3 regions of the Pantoea ananatis PA13 genome follow, and region 3 is predicted to be linked to each of the others. Evidence: predicted binding sites of a transcription regulator. Region 3 holds the regulator's gene; each other region holds the start of a gene.
The links. The regulator PhoB, encoded in region 3, activates phosphate uptake and scavenging genes when phosphate is short. The targets are predictions, from matches to a motif close to CTGTCATAAAACTGNCNNAT.

Region 1 (5,522 bases), 1.1 Mb from region 3:
CACCTCTCTTACCTGGGCGATGCCGAGATTGGTGCCAATGTGAATATTGGGGCGGGAACGATCACCTGTAATTACGATGGCGCGAATAAATTCAAAACGATCATTGGCGATAACGTCTTTGTAGGATCGGACACGCAGCTGGTCGCGCCGGTCAATGTGGCGGCAGGCGCGACTATCGCAGCGGGCACCACGGTAATGAAAGATGTCTCTGCAGCCGATCTGGTCTATAACCGTAAAGAACAGAACCATAAAGCCGGTTGGCAACGTCCGCAGAAGAAAAAATAATTTTACGGCCCGTGATACACGGGCCGCTTGCAGTACCAAAACTATAATCCCCACTCTCTACAAGGCTCGGGGAACCGGCAAAGCCGGACTATCAGGTCATATGACAACGCAATGGCGAACAGCCATGAAGTCAGGAAATAACTATGTGTGGAATTGTTGGTGCAGTAGCACAACGTGATATCGCAGAAATTTTGTTAGAAGGGTTACGCCGCCTGGAGTACCGCGGTTATGACTCAGCCGGTCTTGCCGTCGTCGATCAGCAGGGGCACGTAACGCGCCTGCGTCGTCTGGGAAAGGTTCAGATGCTGGCTGCTGCCGCTGAAGAACAGCCCCTTGTTGGCGGAACAGGCATTGCTCACACCCGCTGGGCAACCCATGGCGAGCCCTCAGAAGCCAACGCGCATCCGCACGTTTCTGAGCACATCGTTATCGTCCATAACGGCATTATTGAAAACCATGAGCCCCTGCGTGAAGCGCTGATGGCGAAGGGTTATCACTTCGCCTCAGAAACCGATACCGAAGTGGTGGCGCATCTGGTCCATCTGGAACAGAAACAGGGCGGCTCGCTGCGTGAAGTTGTACAGCGCGTGATCCCTCAGCTGCGCGGCGCCTATGGCATGGTGATTATGGACAGCCGCGATCCGTCGCTGCTGGTGGCGGCTCGTTCCGGAAGTCCGCTGGTCATTGGCCGTGGTGTGGGTGAAAACTTTATCGCTTCTGACCAACTGGCGCTGCTACCGGTCACTCGCCGCTTCATTTATCTGGAAGAGGGCGATATCGCTGAAATTAGCCGTCGTGATGTCACCATCATTGATGGCAACGGCAATAACGTCCGTCGTGAAGAGATCGAGTCCAGCGTGCAGTATGATGCGGGCGACAAAGGCCAGTATCGTCACTACATGCAGAAAGAGATCTATGAGCAACCGAATGCGATTAAAAACACCTTAACAGGGCGTTTTAACCACGGTGAAGTGGATCTCAGTGAACTGGGGCCAAATGCAGAAGCCCTGCTCAGCAAGGTTGAGCATGTTCAGATCATTGCCTGCGGCACCTCATATAACTCCGGTATGGTTTCGCGTTACTGGTTCGAGGCGCTGGCAAACGTCCCTTGCGACGTCGAAATCGCGTCTGAATTCCGCTATCGCAAATCTGCTGTGCGTAAAAACAGCCTGCTGATTACCCTCTCTCAGTCGGGTGAAACCGCTGATACGCTGGCTGCGCTGCGCCTGTCCAAAGAGCTGGGTTATCTGGGATCGCTGGCCATTTGTAACGTCGCGGGTTCGTCGCTGGTGCGCGAATCCGATCTGGCGCTGATGACCAAAGCGGGCACTGAGATTGGTGTGGCCTCCACAAAGGCCTTTACCACCCAACTCACCGTGCTGCTGATGCTGGTGGCAAAACTCGGCCGCCTCAATGGCATGTCCGCAGAAAAAGAGCATGAGATTGTTCATGGTCTGCAGGCGTTGCCAAGCCGCATTGAGCAAATGCTGGCGCAGGATAAGCTGATTGAAAACCTGGCTGAAGATTTCTCTGATAAGCACCATGCGCTGTTCCTGGGTCGTGGCGATCAATATCCGATCGCCATGGAAGGGGCGCTGAAGCTGAAGGAAATTTCGTATATTCATGCGGAAGCTTATGCCGCGGGCGAACTCAAGCACGGTCCGCTGGCACTGATCGATGCTGACATGCCGGTCATCGTGGTGGCACCGAACAACGAGCTGTTAGAGAAGCTGAAATCGAATATCGAAGAGGTGCGCGCGCGCGGCGGTCTGCTGTACGTGTTTGCCGATCAGGATGCCGGTTTCAGTGACAGCGAGGGAATGAAGATCATTCCCTTGCCGCACGTTGAAGAGGCCATTGCGCCTATCTTCTATACCGTGCCGCTCCAGCTACTCTCCTATCATGTCGCCCTGATTAAAGGCACCGATGTGGATCAGCCGCGTAATCTGGCGAAATCGGTCACGGTCGAGTAAAGCCTCTCACGCGTGAATCCCACCAGGGATTCACGCGTTCCATTTATTTGATTTTGCTGCTGACTTGCTCAATTACGCGCTGCTGATCGCTGATTTTACGGTTAGCCTCATCGAGTGAGCGTTGCAGGTTATTGATCGTATCTTCATTTTTACTGAGCTTTTGTGTGAGCTGGTTGAGGGTATCAGTCTGGTTTTCTTGCGTTTTTAATAATTTCTCTACATTCTCCTTCGTTTTACTCACATCCTCAGCATTGACAGAAGCTTGTCTGACCGCGCCACCACTATCAATTGTGGCCAGAGTGCCTCTGTTATCTGTCATTGCAAAAGATTCATCCGAATGAATCTGCGGTACGTCGTACGCCTGGGCGCTGGCCAGCGTACAGAGGACGACGATATTGCCTACCAGAAGCTTCTTCATAAATTTCATCGAACATGTCCTTTTCAATAGTGGGCTTGTAAAAATTAGCAATAATTGTGTCTGTCATATAACTGTAATATTAACTACATTTTTCTGTCACTAAACTGTCCTATTTTCCCTCCTGCAGCAATCACTGACTCTTACTAAAAAGGCACTTAGCCTGACTTTTCTCCCCTGGAGGGAACATGACACTGATGCGTAGCACCGTAGCCCGAATCCTCGCCGCCTCTCTTGCCGTTAGTGCGGTTTCTGCCTTTGCAGCCACCGATCTGACTGGTGCTGGCGGTACATTCCCGGCGCCGGTTTATGCCAAGTGGGCAGCAGAGTATCAGCAAGCCACCGGTAGCAAAATTAACTATCAGGGCATTGGTTCATCTGGCGGTGTAAAACAAATTATCGCCAAAACCGTTGATTTCGGTGCGTCCGATGCGCCTATGAAAGACGAAGATCTGCAGAAGAATGGGCTGTTCCAGTTCCCTACCGTGATCGGTGGTGTGGTGCTGGCGGTTAACCTGCCAGGCGTAAAATCTGGCCAACTGACGCTGGACGGAAAAACCGTAGGTGATATCTATCTCGGCAATATCAAGAAGTGGAACGATCCAGCGATCGTTAAACTGAACCCGGGCGTGAAACTGCCAGACACCAACATCAACGTGGTGCGCCGCGCGGATGGTTCAGGTACCTCTTTCGTTTTCACCAGCTACCTGGCGAAAGTGAATGAAGAGTGGAACAGCAAAATTGGTAAAGGAAACACCGTTAACTGGCCAACCGGTCTGGGCGGTAAAGGTAACGACGGCGTTGCGGCGTTCGTTCAGCGTCTGCCAGGCTCCATTGGTTACGTTGAGTACGCGTATGCCAAACAGAATAACCTGACCTACACCAAGCTGATGGATGCAGACGGTAAGGCCGTTGCGCCAAGCGAAATCAGCTTCTCTAATGCCGCAAAAGGCGCAGACTGGAGCAAATCGTTTGCCCAGGATCTGACCTTCCAGAAAGGCAATGATGCATGGCCGATCACCTCAACCACCTTTATCCTGATTTACAAAGACCAGGCTAATGCGGCGAAAGGTGCCGAAGTACTGAAATTCTTCGACTGGGCTTATAAAGACGGCGGCAAAACGGCTAACGCCCTGGATTATGCCACCCTGCCTGAGAGCGTAGTTCAGCAGATCCGTGCCGCATGGAAAGCCAATATCAAAGACAGTTCAGGTAAAGCGCTTTACAAGTAAGTGAATGACCCTGGCCGGACATCAGTCTGGTCAGCCTTCAGGGGCGGCGTCTGCCGCCCTGATAACTTCTGAGGACTGAGACTTCTATGGCTGCAACGAAGTCGGCATTCAAAGCCCCAGGCAAGCAAGGTGACAGAGTTTTCGGTGCGCTGGTAAAACTCTCTGCGCTGATCGTCTTGTTACTGATGGGCGGCATCATTGTCTCCCTGATCTTCTCTTCCTGGCCGAGCATACAGAAATTTGGTTTCGCCTTTTTGTGGACCAAAACCTGGGACGCCCCTAACGAACAATTTGGTGCGCTGGTACCGATTTACGGTACGCTCGTCACCTCAATTATTGCCCTGATTATTGCGGTACCGGTCAGTTTCGGTATTGCGCTTTTCCTTACTGAACTCGCACCAGGCTGGTTACGTCGTCCACTGGGGACCGCCATTGAGCTGTTAGCGGCGATCCCCAGCATTGTTTACGGCATGTGGGGCTTATTTGTTTTTGCGCCACTGTTCGCACAGTACTTCCAGACGCCGGTTGGCGATGTGATGTCGGGCATTCCTATCATTGGCGAGCTGTTTTCTGGCCCCGCATTTGGTATCGGTATCCTGGCCGCAGGCGTTATCCTGGCCATCATGATCATCCCCTACATTGCCTCGGTAATGCGCGACGTGTTCGAACAGACGCCGGTGATGATGAAAGAGTCGGCTTACGGCATTGGCTGTACGACCTGGGAAGTGATTTGGCGTATTGTTCTGCCCTTCACCAAAAATGGGGTGATCGGCGGTGTCATGCTCGGTCTGGGACGTGCACTGGGTGAAACCATGGCCGTGACCTTTATTATCGGTAATACCTACCAGTTAGACAGCGCCTCGCTGTTTATGCCCGGCAACAGTATCACCTCAGCGCTGGCGAACGAATTCGCTGAAGCAGAATCAGGCGTACACGTTGCGGCCCTGATGGAACTGGGCCTGATTCTGTTTGTGATTACCTTTATCGTGCTGGCGATTTCAAAGTTAATGATTATGCGGCTGGCCAAAAGTGAAGGAGCGCGATCATGACAACGATGGAAGTGCAGGCTCGCGCTGAGCTGGAAGCGTCACGTCGTAAGATGCAGTCGTGGCGCAGTACCAAAAACAAAATTGCGCTGACGATGTCGTTACTGACCATGGCTTTTGGCCTGTTCTGGTTAGTGTGGATTCTGTTTACTACGGTAAGCCGTGGCATTGATGGTTTGTCATGGTCGCTGTTTACGGAGTCCACTCCGCCGCCAAACACCGCGGGTGGTGGCTTAGCCAATGCCCTGGCGGGAAGCGGTTTACTGATTTTCTGGTCTACCTTCTTCGGTACGCCGTTGGGCATTATGGCCGGCGTTTATCTGGCGGAGTACGGACGCAAATCAGCACTGGCAGAAGTGATTCGTTTTATTAATGACATTCTGCTGTCCGCTCCGTCGATTGTGGTTGGCCTGTTTGTCTACACCATCGTCGTGGCGCAGATGCACCACTTCTCCGGCTGGGCCGGCGTGATTGCGCTGGCGCTGCTGCAGGTTCCGATAGTGATTCGAACCACGGAAAACATGTTGCGACTGGTACCCGACAGCATGCGCGAAGCCGCCTATGCGTTGGG
Region 2 (5,522 bases), 320 kb from region 3:
GGCAACTTATGGCGTCGTCCAGCGCCATTCAGCCATTAATCGTCGGGGATAACGGCGAGGCGCTGGCGCTGTCTGCGCGCCTGGCCAGGGCGGGCTGCTGGGTCAGTGCGATCCGTCCGCCGACCGTGCCGCCGGGCACGGCCCGTCTGCGCATCACGCTTACCGCCGTCCATGAGCCAGAGGATATTGATGCCCTGCTGGAGGCGCTGTATGACGCTGCAGGTTGATAAAGGCGCGGTTGCACGGGCATTTGGCCGCGCCGCATCTCAGTATGATCACTATGCTGAACTCCAGCGGCTGAGCGGGGACGCGCTACTGGCGCAGGTGCCAGCGCACAGCGGTTTGCAACTGCTGGATGCCGGATGCGGAACCGGCTGGTACAGCCGGATATGGCGCGATCGGGGTAAAGAGGTCACGGCGCTGGATCTTTCCCCGCAGATGCTGCAACAGGCCCGGCAAAACGGGGCCGCGCATCACTATCTGGCTGGCGATATTGATGCTCTGCCACTGGCAGACCAGTCTGTTGACCTCGTATGGAGCAATCTGGTGGTGCAGTGGAGCGAGAATCTTCAGGCGGCGCTGATGCAGTTTAACCGGGTACTCAGGCCTGGCGGCTGCCTGCTGTTTTCCACCCTGAGCGCGGGCTCTCTGCACGAAGTGCATCAGGCCTGGTCACAGGTGGATGGCCGTCTCCATGCGAACCGCTTTTTGCCTGCACAGGAGATTGCTGCCGCCTGTGAAACACAGCGTCTGCGCTGCCATGCGCAAACCCTTACCCTGCATTTTCCCGATGCGCTGAGTGCAATGCGCTCCCTGAAGGGCATCGGGGCAACGCATCTGCATACCGGACGGTCTGGCTGCGTATTAACGCGCCAGCGTCTTGCTCAGCTCGAAGCCCACTGGCCGCGGGATGAGCAGGGTTTCCGCCTCAGTTACCATCTTATGTTTGGAGTGACACAATGTTGAATCGCTGGTTTGTTACCGGTACCGACACCGAAGTCGGTAAAACGGTTGCCAGTGCGGCGCTGCTGCAGGCTGCCACCGCCGCAGGCTACCGCAGCGCGGGCTATAAACCTGTGGCCTCAGGCTGCGAGCTCACCGCAGCAGGCGTGCGCAACAGTGATGCGCTGACCTTACAGCGTTACAGCAACGTCCCGCTGCGCTACGAACAGGTCAATCCACTGGCGTTTATGGAGCCGACTTCACCTCATATCGCCAGCGCGGATGAGGGCAGACCGATTGAGTTTGCCACGCTGTCGGCGGGGCTGCGGGAACTTGAGCCGCTGGCAGAATGGATTTTGGTGGAAGGTGCGGGCGGCTGGTACACGCCGCTTTCTGAGACGCAAACCTATGCAGACTGGGTCGAGGAGGAGCAGCTACCGGTCATTTTGGTGGTGGGCGTCAAGCTGGGATGTATCAATCATGCCATGCTGACTGCCGATGCGATTCGCGCACGCGGCCTGCACCTGGCGGGCTGGATCGCCAATACGGTACAGCCACCCGGCCAGCGTTATCAGGCCTACCTGGCGGCCTTAACGCAGCGGCTTCCTGCACCTTGCCTGGGCGTGATCCCCTGGCTAACCCAGGAAGACCAGCAGGCAAACTGTGGACATTATCTGACGCTGCCGGATCGATCAGGCCACCGTTAACCACTTCTCCAGGGTCGCGTCATCCAGCTGGGCGACGTTACCCTGTGCTACATTGCGCCCGCGATGCAGCAGGAGAAAGTTGTCAGCCACGCGGCGAATCAGCGAGACGCGCTGTTCAAGCAGCAGAATCGTCAGGCCGTAGTCACGATTAAGGCGACGAATCAGATTCCCCATCTCTTCTTCCAGCCAGGGCGCCATGCCGTCGGCGGGCTCATCCAGAATCAACAGGCGGGGCTGCAGCACCAGCGCACGGGCCAGTGCCAACTGCTGCTGCTGATAGACCGGCAGGTCGCCGCTGCGCTGCTGACGCAGCGAATAGAGCGCGGGTAACAGATCAAAGATCATTTCCGGGATCGCCCGATAAGCGTCATTCGCCTGTGCACCTGCCAGTAAGGCAATCAGTAAATTATCCTCAACGCTCATCTGAGTAAAAATGTGGCGCCCCTGCGGAACAAACCCGATCCCCTGTCGGGCCCGCAGCTCAGCAGGCTGCGAGAGCAGGTCTTCCGGCGGCGAGCCATCCTGCTGCCAGCTGATCGTCCCGCTGTTAATCGGTAGCTTGCCCATAATGCAGTTCACCAGCGTGGTTTTTCCCATACCGGGGCGTCCCAGTATGCCGGTGCAGGTGCCGGGAGGCAGATCAAGATCCACATTCCAGAGAATATGATTTTTACCGTAAAACTGATTCACCGACCGTAAACTTAGCATCTGACGCGCTCCTTCCAGATAATTAACCTGAATGCTTTCGCCGTTCATTTCTGGTAAATCGCTCTAATGAGATAGCGGCGCATTTCACGCGGCTACTGCCTGTAACACTCAGATGAGAGAGCATGCAATTACCAGGCCAGAGTCTCAACGGCGAGTGGAGTCGGGGCTAACCAGCGAAAATCACCCTGTTTAAAGATAAATAAAAGTTAACAATTCCATGTCAGGACGCTTACGCGGTACAGCGTTGGTGCAGGTTCATGAAGCCGGGAAGTGCACCTGCTCGTTAATGGGGCAATGAAAAAAAGAAAAGTGAGACGCACTTGTCGCCGATCAAGGCACGGATTGCGCTGATAGCTAAATCACTACCCGTTAGCGTCAGAAAATAAGCGAAAAAAAATATTTTTTTATCGCCCAAAGGAGAGTGAAAAAAATTATACACAGCCGATGTGCAAAGGGCTGTCATTAGTTATCCACTATTCCTGTGGATAACCTTGTGTATTAGGTAATGAAAACAGGTTGGAAGCGAGGAAATACGGGGCCTGGTAATCCGATGATGAGAATCTGGGCTTTTTAAAGTAACGACATTAATTCAGTGACTTAGCAAAAAACAAGCCTGCCGGATTGGGGCCGATTCATCAAACTGCAATTTTATGACACATGCTTGACAAATGTTAAATCAATATCGGGCTTGGGGATAACCTTGCGCAACAGAATCCGGTTAGCGCGCGCGATAATGTCAAAGAGTCAAGCGTAAAGTGGTTGCCGTTACTGTGCATCAACACTGTTATTATATCCAGTATTATTTTCTGGCAAAATCGCCATAGCAGAGTAAAATAATGGGCTGCCCGCCGTCTTTCATCTGCAGGAACCGCATTCATGAGTAAAGATTTTAAACTGAACTCCGCTTTCAAGCCTTCCGGCGATCAGCCAGAGGCGATCCGTCGTCTTGAAGCCGGACTGGAAGATGGCCTGGCGCACCAGACGCTATTAGGCGTTACCGGATCGGGTAAAACCTTTACCGTGGCTAACGTGATCGCCGATCTTAACCGGCCCACCATGGTGCTGGCACCGAACAAAACGCTGGCGGCCCAGCTGTATGGTGAGATGAAGGAGTTTTTCCCGGACAACGCGGTGGAGTTTTTTGTCTCCTATTACGATTACTACCAGCCTGAAGCCTATGTCCCAAGCTCTGACACCTTTATCGAAAAAGACGCCTCGGTTAACGAACACATCGAGCAGATGCGTCTTTCCGCCACTAAAGCATTACTGGAGCGGCGTGATGTTATCGTCGTTGCCTCAGTGTCGGCCATTTACGGTCTGGGCGATCCCGATCTTTATCTGAAAATGATGCTGCACCTGACGCGCGGTATGATCATCGACCAGCGCAGCATTCTGCGTCGCTTGTCAGAGCTGCAGTACACGCGCAACGACCAGGCGTTTCAGCGCGGCACCTTCCGGGTGCGTGGCGAGGTCATCGATATTTTTCCGGCAGAGTCCGATGATATGGCACTGCGGGTGGAGTTATTTGACGAAGAGGTCGAGCGCCTGTCCCTGTTTGATCCGCTCACCGGGCAGGTTGAATCGGTTGTACCGCGTTTTACCATCTATCCGAAAACGCACTACGTTACGCCGCGTGAGCGCATTCTGCAGGCCATGGAAGACATCAAGGTTGAACTGGCCGACCGGCGTAAAACCCTGCTGGAAAACAACAAACTGCTGGAAGAGCAGCGCATCACTCAGCGCACCCAGTTTGATCTGGAGATGATGGGCGAGCTGGGCTACTGCTCCGGCATCGAAAACTACTCGCGTTACCTGTCGGGCCGTGGGCCGGGAGAGGCGCCGCCTACGCTGTTTGACTATCTCCCCGCAGATGGCCTGCTGGTGGTGGATGAGTCCCACGTCACGATTCCCCAAATTGGCGGCATGTACCGTGGCGACCGTGCACGTAAAGAGACGTTGGTAGAGTACGGTTTCCGACTGCCTTCGGCGCTTGATAACCGTCCGATGAAGTTCGAAGAGTTTGAAGCGCTGGCCCCTCAGACGATCTATGTGTCGGCAACGCCGGGCAAATATGAGCTGGAGAAATCCGGCGACGAGGTCATCGATCAGGTGGTGCGTCCAACCGGCCTGCTGGATCCGATTCTTGAGGTCCGCCCCGTGGCGACGCAGGTTGATGATTTACTGTCTGAGATCCGCCAGCGCGTTACGATCAACGAGCGTGTCCTGGTGACCGTCCTGACTAAACGCATGGCGGAAGATCTGACAGAGTACCTTGAAGAGCACGGTGAAAAGGTGCGCTATCTGCACTCGGATATCGACACGGTGGAAAGGATGGAAATCATTCGTGACCTGCGCCTGGGCAAATTTGACGTACTGGTTGGGATCAACCTGTTGCGAGAAGGGCTGGACATGCCTGAGGTATCGCTGGTGGCCATTCTGGATGCGGACAAAGAGGGCTTCCTGCGTTCGGAGCGTTCGCTGATTCAAACCATTGGTCGTGCGGCACGTAATATTAACGGTAAAGCGATTCTGTATGGCGACAAGATCACGCCTTCAATGGCCAGAGCGATTGAAGAAACGGAACGCCGCCGTGAGAAGCAGCAGCGGCATAACGAAGAAAACGGCATCGTGCCTCAGGGCCTGAACAAGAAAATCACCGATATCCTGGAACTGGGCAATAACGTGGTGAAAACGCGTGGTAAAGCCAAGCCCGCTAAGCGCAATGCCGCTGAGGCAGACGCCGATTACCTGGCGTTGTCCCCCCAGGCGTTGCAGAAAAAGATCCACGAGCTGGAAGGGCAGATGCAGCAACATGCGCAAAACCTGGAGTTCGAACAGGCGGCGGGCCTGCGCGATCAGCTGCAGGAATTGCGCACATTGTTTATTGCGGTGTCCTGATTCAGTTAAATCCCTGAACGGCGTGCTCCAGCGCGGCGCGCAGCAGTTGGCGGTCGTGGCGGTACTTGATATCGGCGGCCTCCAGCGGTTCACGAATAATCAGGCGGTTTTCCACCCGGCTGACGTCCGTGGACGGGCCAACTACGATCGCGTCGATCACCCGCTTGCCAATGTAGTGCTCCATCATCGCCAGTTTGTCGGCCACGGTAAGCGTTGCCGCCGCAGGACTCAACTCGCGGCCCAGGTTGCCGATAAACACCATGTTAG
Region 3 (5,522 bases):
CAATTTGAATCAATATTAGAGGATCACATCAATATTCTCTGCAACAGCATCAGATGATGTGCTTTAAAAATAAACAAGCGATGGTAAATATCAGCATAAATGCGGGTTTGTATGCACAAGTGGCGCATTTATTGCGCCACGCTGCACACATTCCGCTATCACCAGACCTGATTCGCGACGTTCACGACCAGTCGAATCTTCTGCCACTGCTCTGCTTCGCTCAGGCTGTTGCCCTCTTCCGTCGAGGCAAAACCACACTGCGGACTGAGGCAAATCTGATCGAGGCTGATGTACTGGGTCGCTTCCTGCAGGCGCGCTTTCACCTGTTCGGCATCTTCCAGTTCACCCACCTTCGTGGTAATTAAGCCAAGCACCGCCTGCTGATGGCCGGGCTTGATGAACCGCAGTGGTTCGAATCCGCCAGAGCGATGATTGTCGTATTCAAGGAAAAACGCATCCACATTCACGGAGCCGAACAGGATCTCGGCCACCGGTTCGTAGCCACCTTCAGAAATCCAGGTGGAGCGGAAATTGCCACGGCACACATGCAGGCCTACGGTCAGGTCGGCCGGTTTCCCTTCTAACGCCTTATTCAGGACGCGCGCGTAGGTGCGGGCCAGCTGGTCTGGATCGTCGCCACGTTCGCGGATCTCCCGCTTTTGATCGTCTGAACAAAGGTAGGCCCAGACGGTATCGTCCAGCTGTAAGTAGCGACAGCCCGCGTCGTAAAAAGCTTTGATCGCCTCTTTGTAGGTCTGTGCCAGATCGTCAAAGTACACATCGAGATCGGGGTAAACGTCAGCGTCGATGACTTTTCGGCCGCCGCGAAAATGCAGCACGCTCGGGCTGGGAATCGTCATTTTGGCTACCGCATCACCTGCTACGCTCTGCAGGAAACGAAAATGATCCAGCATCGGATGCCCGTCAAAACCCAGTTTGCCGGTGATTTTTACGCCGTGCGCTTTCGTCTGCACGCCGTTGAACTGAATGCCCTGCTCGGCTTCAAAATGCTCAACACCTTTCAGACCGTAGAAAAAGTCAAAATGCCACCAGCCGCGGCGAAATTCGCCATCGGTCACGACCTTAAGGCCATTTTCACGCTGCTTCGCGACCACGTCCCGAATCGCGTCGTTTTCAATATCGCGCAGTTCATCAGCGTCGATCTCACCCGCATGAAATTTTTCGCGGGCATGCTTAATAGCGGCGGGACGAAGAAAGCTGCCAACGGTGTCGGCGCGAAACGGGGCGGTTTGTCTTTGCATGATCACTCCTGGTCACCGGCCAGATAATTTCGGGCGGGAATAGTTACACAATGTTATTTTAGCCTTCCAGATGGCTAAACGTCTGGATGTAGATTCCCACGCGATGTGCTCACGTGCAAACGAATAATATTCACTTGAGATGAAATAATTTCATGTTGCGAGGCCGGATTCTGACTGTGCTCCCCTTGAGGTTTGCACCGAGGCAATCGGCGGGAATTTATGCCCCTGATGCGGCACAGGTCCCCGCCAGCCATGCGGCAGGAACGGGAAAACATGGGCGAAGGCGGTAACCCCTTCGCCTGTGGGCGAGCGGGGAAACTTACCGGAGGGAGGCGCGCGCCAGGTTCATTTGCGTTTCAGACAGCGGCAGATAGCCGGCCTCGATGACGCGCTGCTGCCCTGCACTAGACAGAACCTGTTCCAGAAAGGCGGCTAACAACGGCGGCAAGGGCTTACCTGGCACTTTATTAACGTACAGATAGAGCGGACGTGCCCAGGGATAGCGACCGCTGCGGATGGATTCAGGATCAGGCGCAACGGCTTCCCCCCTTTTTGTGATAACCGGCAGCAGTTTTACCCCACTCAGGTGAAAACCGAAGCTGGCATAACCGATGCTGCGCGGATCCCCGGCGACCGCCTGTACCACCGCCGCCGAGCCGGGAAACTCCGCCACGTCGTTGCGGAAATCGCCCTGACACAGCGCCTGCTGCTTGAAGAATCCCCATGTGCCGGAGGCCGAGTTGCGGCCATAGCGCTGGATAGATCGCTGCTGCCACTCAGCCTGATGCAGACCCAAATCGCCCCAGCGTTCGGGCACCTGGTTTGCGCCACACAGACGCGTGACGGAGAACAACGCATCAAGCTGGTGGGGATCGATGGACGTCAGCGGATTGCGCTGGTTGACCACCACCACCAACGCGTCCATCGCTACCGGCACGGCCAACGGAGGATATCCGTATCGCGCCTCAAACGCCTGGCGCTCATCCGCCTGCATGGGACGGCTCATTGCCCCTAACTGGACGGATCCGGCTGTCAGCGCGGTTGGCGCCGTTGAGGAGCCCGATGCCTGAACCTGCACATTTACCCCGGGTGACTGACGGCTAAAGTCATCGCCCCACAGGGTCATCAGATAGCCGAGCGTGTCCGAGCCTGCGCTGCTGAGATTGCCTGAAAGCATCACAGGCTGTGCCTGCACCAAGGCAGGCAAGAGAGAAAAGAACAGCAAAAAAAGAAGGCGCATCGTTCCGGTCCGTCAGCAGTTAATGAACCGCATTCTCCTGCATCCCGTTAGTCACAATCAACCGTGGTGCCAGGGTAAAGGTAAAACAGGTTTCCTGGTGCGGGATGCTGGTGATCTCCAGCCGCGCATTGTGATGGCTGAGCGCATGCTTCACGATGGCCAGCCCAAGACCGCTGCCGCCGGTCGCACGTGAACGCGCTTTATCCACCCGATAAAACCGCTCTGTCAGGCGCGGGATGTGCTCAGGTGGAATGCCGGGGCCGTTATCACAGACTGTAAATACCGCGCCCTGCTTGCTGCGCAGCCAGCTGATATCAATGCGCGTCCCCTCGGGCGTGTGGTTCACCGCGTTGTAGACCAGGTTGGAGATAGCACTGCGTAATTGTTCATCATTGCCAAACACTTTCAGGTGAGGATCGGTATGAAAATGGATGGCGTGACGTCCGCCGCTCAGGGTTTCAGCTTCATGCTGCAGGAGTTTGAGCATAACCGGTACATCAACCTTTTCTTTCAGATTAATGGCCGGAGCCGCCTCGATGCGCGACAGCGTCAGGAGCTGTTTGACCAGGCTATCCATTCGCCGGGTTTGCTCCGACATGGTGTGCAACGCTTTGTCCCGTGAGCGCTGATTCATGACGGAGTCATTCATCATTTCCAGATAGCCCTGAAGCACCGTTAAAGGCGTGCGCAGTTCATGGCTGACGTTGGCAAAGAAGTTTCGCCGTGCCCCTTCAAGCTGATGCATCTGGGTTACGTCGCGAGCCACCATCAGCCACTGGCCTTCGCTGTAGGGCATCACACGGAATTCCATGTGGTGCTGGTTATTCAGCACCAGCGTAAGCGGCTTATCGAAATCACGTTGCCGCAGATAGCGAGAAAATTCAGGATAACGCAGCAGATTAAGGATATTTTGCCCGTTATCTTCTGGCCAGCGCAGCCCCAGGTGCTGCTGGGCCAGGCCGTTGCACCAGAAAATAGTGCCCTCTTCGGTGGTAAGTATCACGGCGTCCGGCAGCGACTCCGCGCCGCTGCGAAACCGCTTAATCAGATTACCTAATTCGCGCCGCCGCCGCCGGTTGCGCAGTTGCATTTGATACAACCCGTAAAACAGCGGTTCCCAACTGGCCTGTCCGGACGGTGGCGTCATCGTGCGATCCAGCCACAGCCAGTGAGACAGGCGCATCAGGTTGTAAAAATGCCACAGTAAAATACCGACTACGCTCAGTAACAGCAGCCACGGCAAATAGCCGAACAGCAGGCCGAGCACCAGCGCAGGCAGACACGCCAGCACCAGTTCGGACAGTAATCTCTTCCAGGAGAGGCGTTCCAGCACGGTTAAAGCTCCGTTTAAAAGCGGGCAGAGAAACGATAACCTGTTCCGCGTACGGTTTGTACCATGCGATCGTGGCCGGTCAGTTCCAGCGCCTTACGTAAACGACGAATATGAACGTCAACCGTACGATCTTCAACATAGACGTTAGTGCCCCAGACATGATTGAGTAACTGCTCACGGCTGTAAACACGTTCAGGATGGGTCATAAAGAAATGCAGCAGCTTGTATTCTGTCGGCCCCATTTCCAGCGGTGTGGTTTCTGACATCACGCGATGCGAAGAGGGATCCAGGCTCAGGCCCTGCATTTCGATCACATCTTCTACCGCCATCGGCGAAATACGACGCATAACGGCTTTAATTCGCGCCATCAGCTCTTTCGGGGAAAACGGTTTGGTGATGTAGTCATCGGCACCGACTTCCAGTCCGCGTACCCGATCTTCTTCCTCGCCGCGCGCGGTGAGCATCATGACCGGTATATCACGCGTCATGGCTTCACGCTTAAGATGTTTAATAAATTGTATGCCGCTGCCGCCGGGTAACATCCAGTCCAGCAGGATCAGGTCAGGCCAGGGTTCAATCAGCTTGCTGACGGCGCTGTCATAATCTTCTGCCTCAATCGGCTGATAATCGTTTTGTTCCAGTACGAAACATAACATTTCACGGATTGGAGCTTCATCTTCCACAACTAAAATGCGCTTAGCCATTATTACTCCTGCAGGTAGGACGGCTTTCACTGATATTTGCGGCGCCATTATGCGTCAGTTTTGTGACACTTTTATGAAAAAGTTAGCCATAAAAACCGGCCTGCAACAACCATTTATGACAACATGACGACATGTTTTGTGGCTTTAGTGACTGAGCCAGTATAATTGCCGGGCAAATCGATTTGGCAGGGAGTTTTATGCGCATTATTCACACCGCGGACTGGCACCTGGGGCAGTTCTTCTATAACAAGAGCCGCGCCGCCGAGCACCAGGCCTTTCTTGACTGGCTGTTAATACAGATCGAACAGCATCAGGTCGATGCGCTGATTGTGGCGGGTGACCTGTTTGATACCGGTACGCCGCCCAGCTATGCGCGTGAAATGTTTAACCGCTTCGTGGTGGCGTTACAGCCCAGCGGCTGTCAACTGGTGGTGCTGGCGGGCAATCATGACTCGGTGGCAACGCTGAATGAATCGCGCGAACTGCTGGCCTGTCTGAACACCCGGGTCGTTGCCACGCCGCAGGAGAGTGACGACGTCATGATCCTGACAACCCGTCAGGGTGAACCCGGCGCGCTGCTGTGCGCGATTCCCTATCTGCGCCCGCGCGACATTATGCGCAGCCAGGCCGGTCAGTCTGGACGGGATAAACAGCTCAGCCTGCTGGAGGCCATCAGCGCCCATTATCAGCGCAGCTTTGCGGCGGCACAGGCGCTGAACATGTCCCTGCCGATCGTGGCGACCGGCCACCTTACCGCCCTTGGCGTCAGCAAAAGTGACTCCGTGCGCGATATCTACATCGGCACGCTGGATGCGTTTTCTGCCTCGGCGTTTCCGCCGGCCGATTACATCGCCCTTGGACATATTCATCGCGCTCAGCGCGTCGCGAACAGCGACCATATTCGCTACAGCGGCTCCCCTATTCCGCTGAGCTTTGACGAGCTGGGCAGCGAAAAAAGTGTCTGTCTGCTGACTTTCAGCCCG

Region 1: pstS (phosphate ABC transporter substrate-binding protein PstS) is a predicted target of PhoB. The motif match lies at 2,770-2,789, and genes of this name have one in related genera.
Region 2: uvrB (excinuclease ABC subunit UvrB) is a predicted target of PhoB. The motif match lies at 2,995-3,014, and genes of this name have one in related genera.

Annotation. Positions count from the first base shown of each region.
Region 1 covers NC_017554.1:60,754-66,275, reverse strand. The annotation lists gene glmU (bifunctional UDP-N-acetylglucosamine diphosphorylase/glucosamine-1-phosphate N-acetyltransferase GlmU) at 1-285, shown strand, start outside; gene glmS (glutamine--fructose-6-phosphate transaminase (isomerizing)) at 429-2,258, shown strand; gene PAGR_RS00290 (DUF4349 domain-containing protein) at 2,302-2,685, opposite strand; gene pstS (phosphate ABC transporter substrate-binding protein PstS) at 2,862-3,905, shown strand; gene pstC (phosphate ABC transporter permease PstC) at 3,992-4,954, shown strand; gene pstA (phosphate ABC transporter permease PstA) at 4,951-5,522, shown strand, end outside.
Region 2 covers NC_017554.1:3,187,064-3,192,585, reverse strand. The annotation lists gene bioF (8-amino-7-oxononanoate synthase) at 1-227, shown strand, start outside; gene bioC (malonyl-ACP O-methyltransferase BioC) at 211-966, shown strand; gene bioD (dethiobiotin synthase) at 960-1,649, shown strand; gene PAGR_RS15000 (ABC transporter ATP-binding protein) at 1,635-2,357, opposite strand; gene uvrB (excinuclease ABC subunit UvrB) at 3,234-5,255, shown strand; gene PAGR_RS14990 (gluconeogenesis factor YvcK family protein) at 5,257-5,522, opposite strand, start outside.
Region 3 covers NC_017554.1:3,504,916-3,510,437, forward strand. The annotation lists gene PAGR_RS16655 (cobalamin-independent methionine synthase II family protein) at 159-1,262, opposite strand; gene PAGR_RS16660 (PstS family phosphate ABC transporter substrate-binding protein) at 1,582-2,502, opposite strand; gene phoR (phosphate regulon sensor histidine kinase PhoR) at 2,522-3,835, opposite strand; gene phoB (phosphate response regulator transcription factor PhoB) at 3,850-4,539, opposite strand; gene sbcD (exonuclease subunit SbcD) at 4,737-5,522, shown strand, end outside.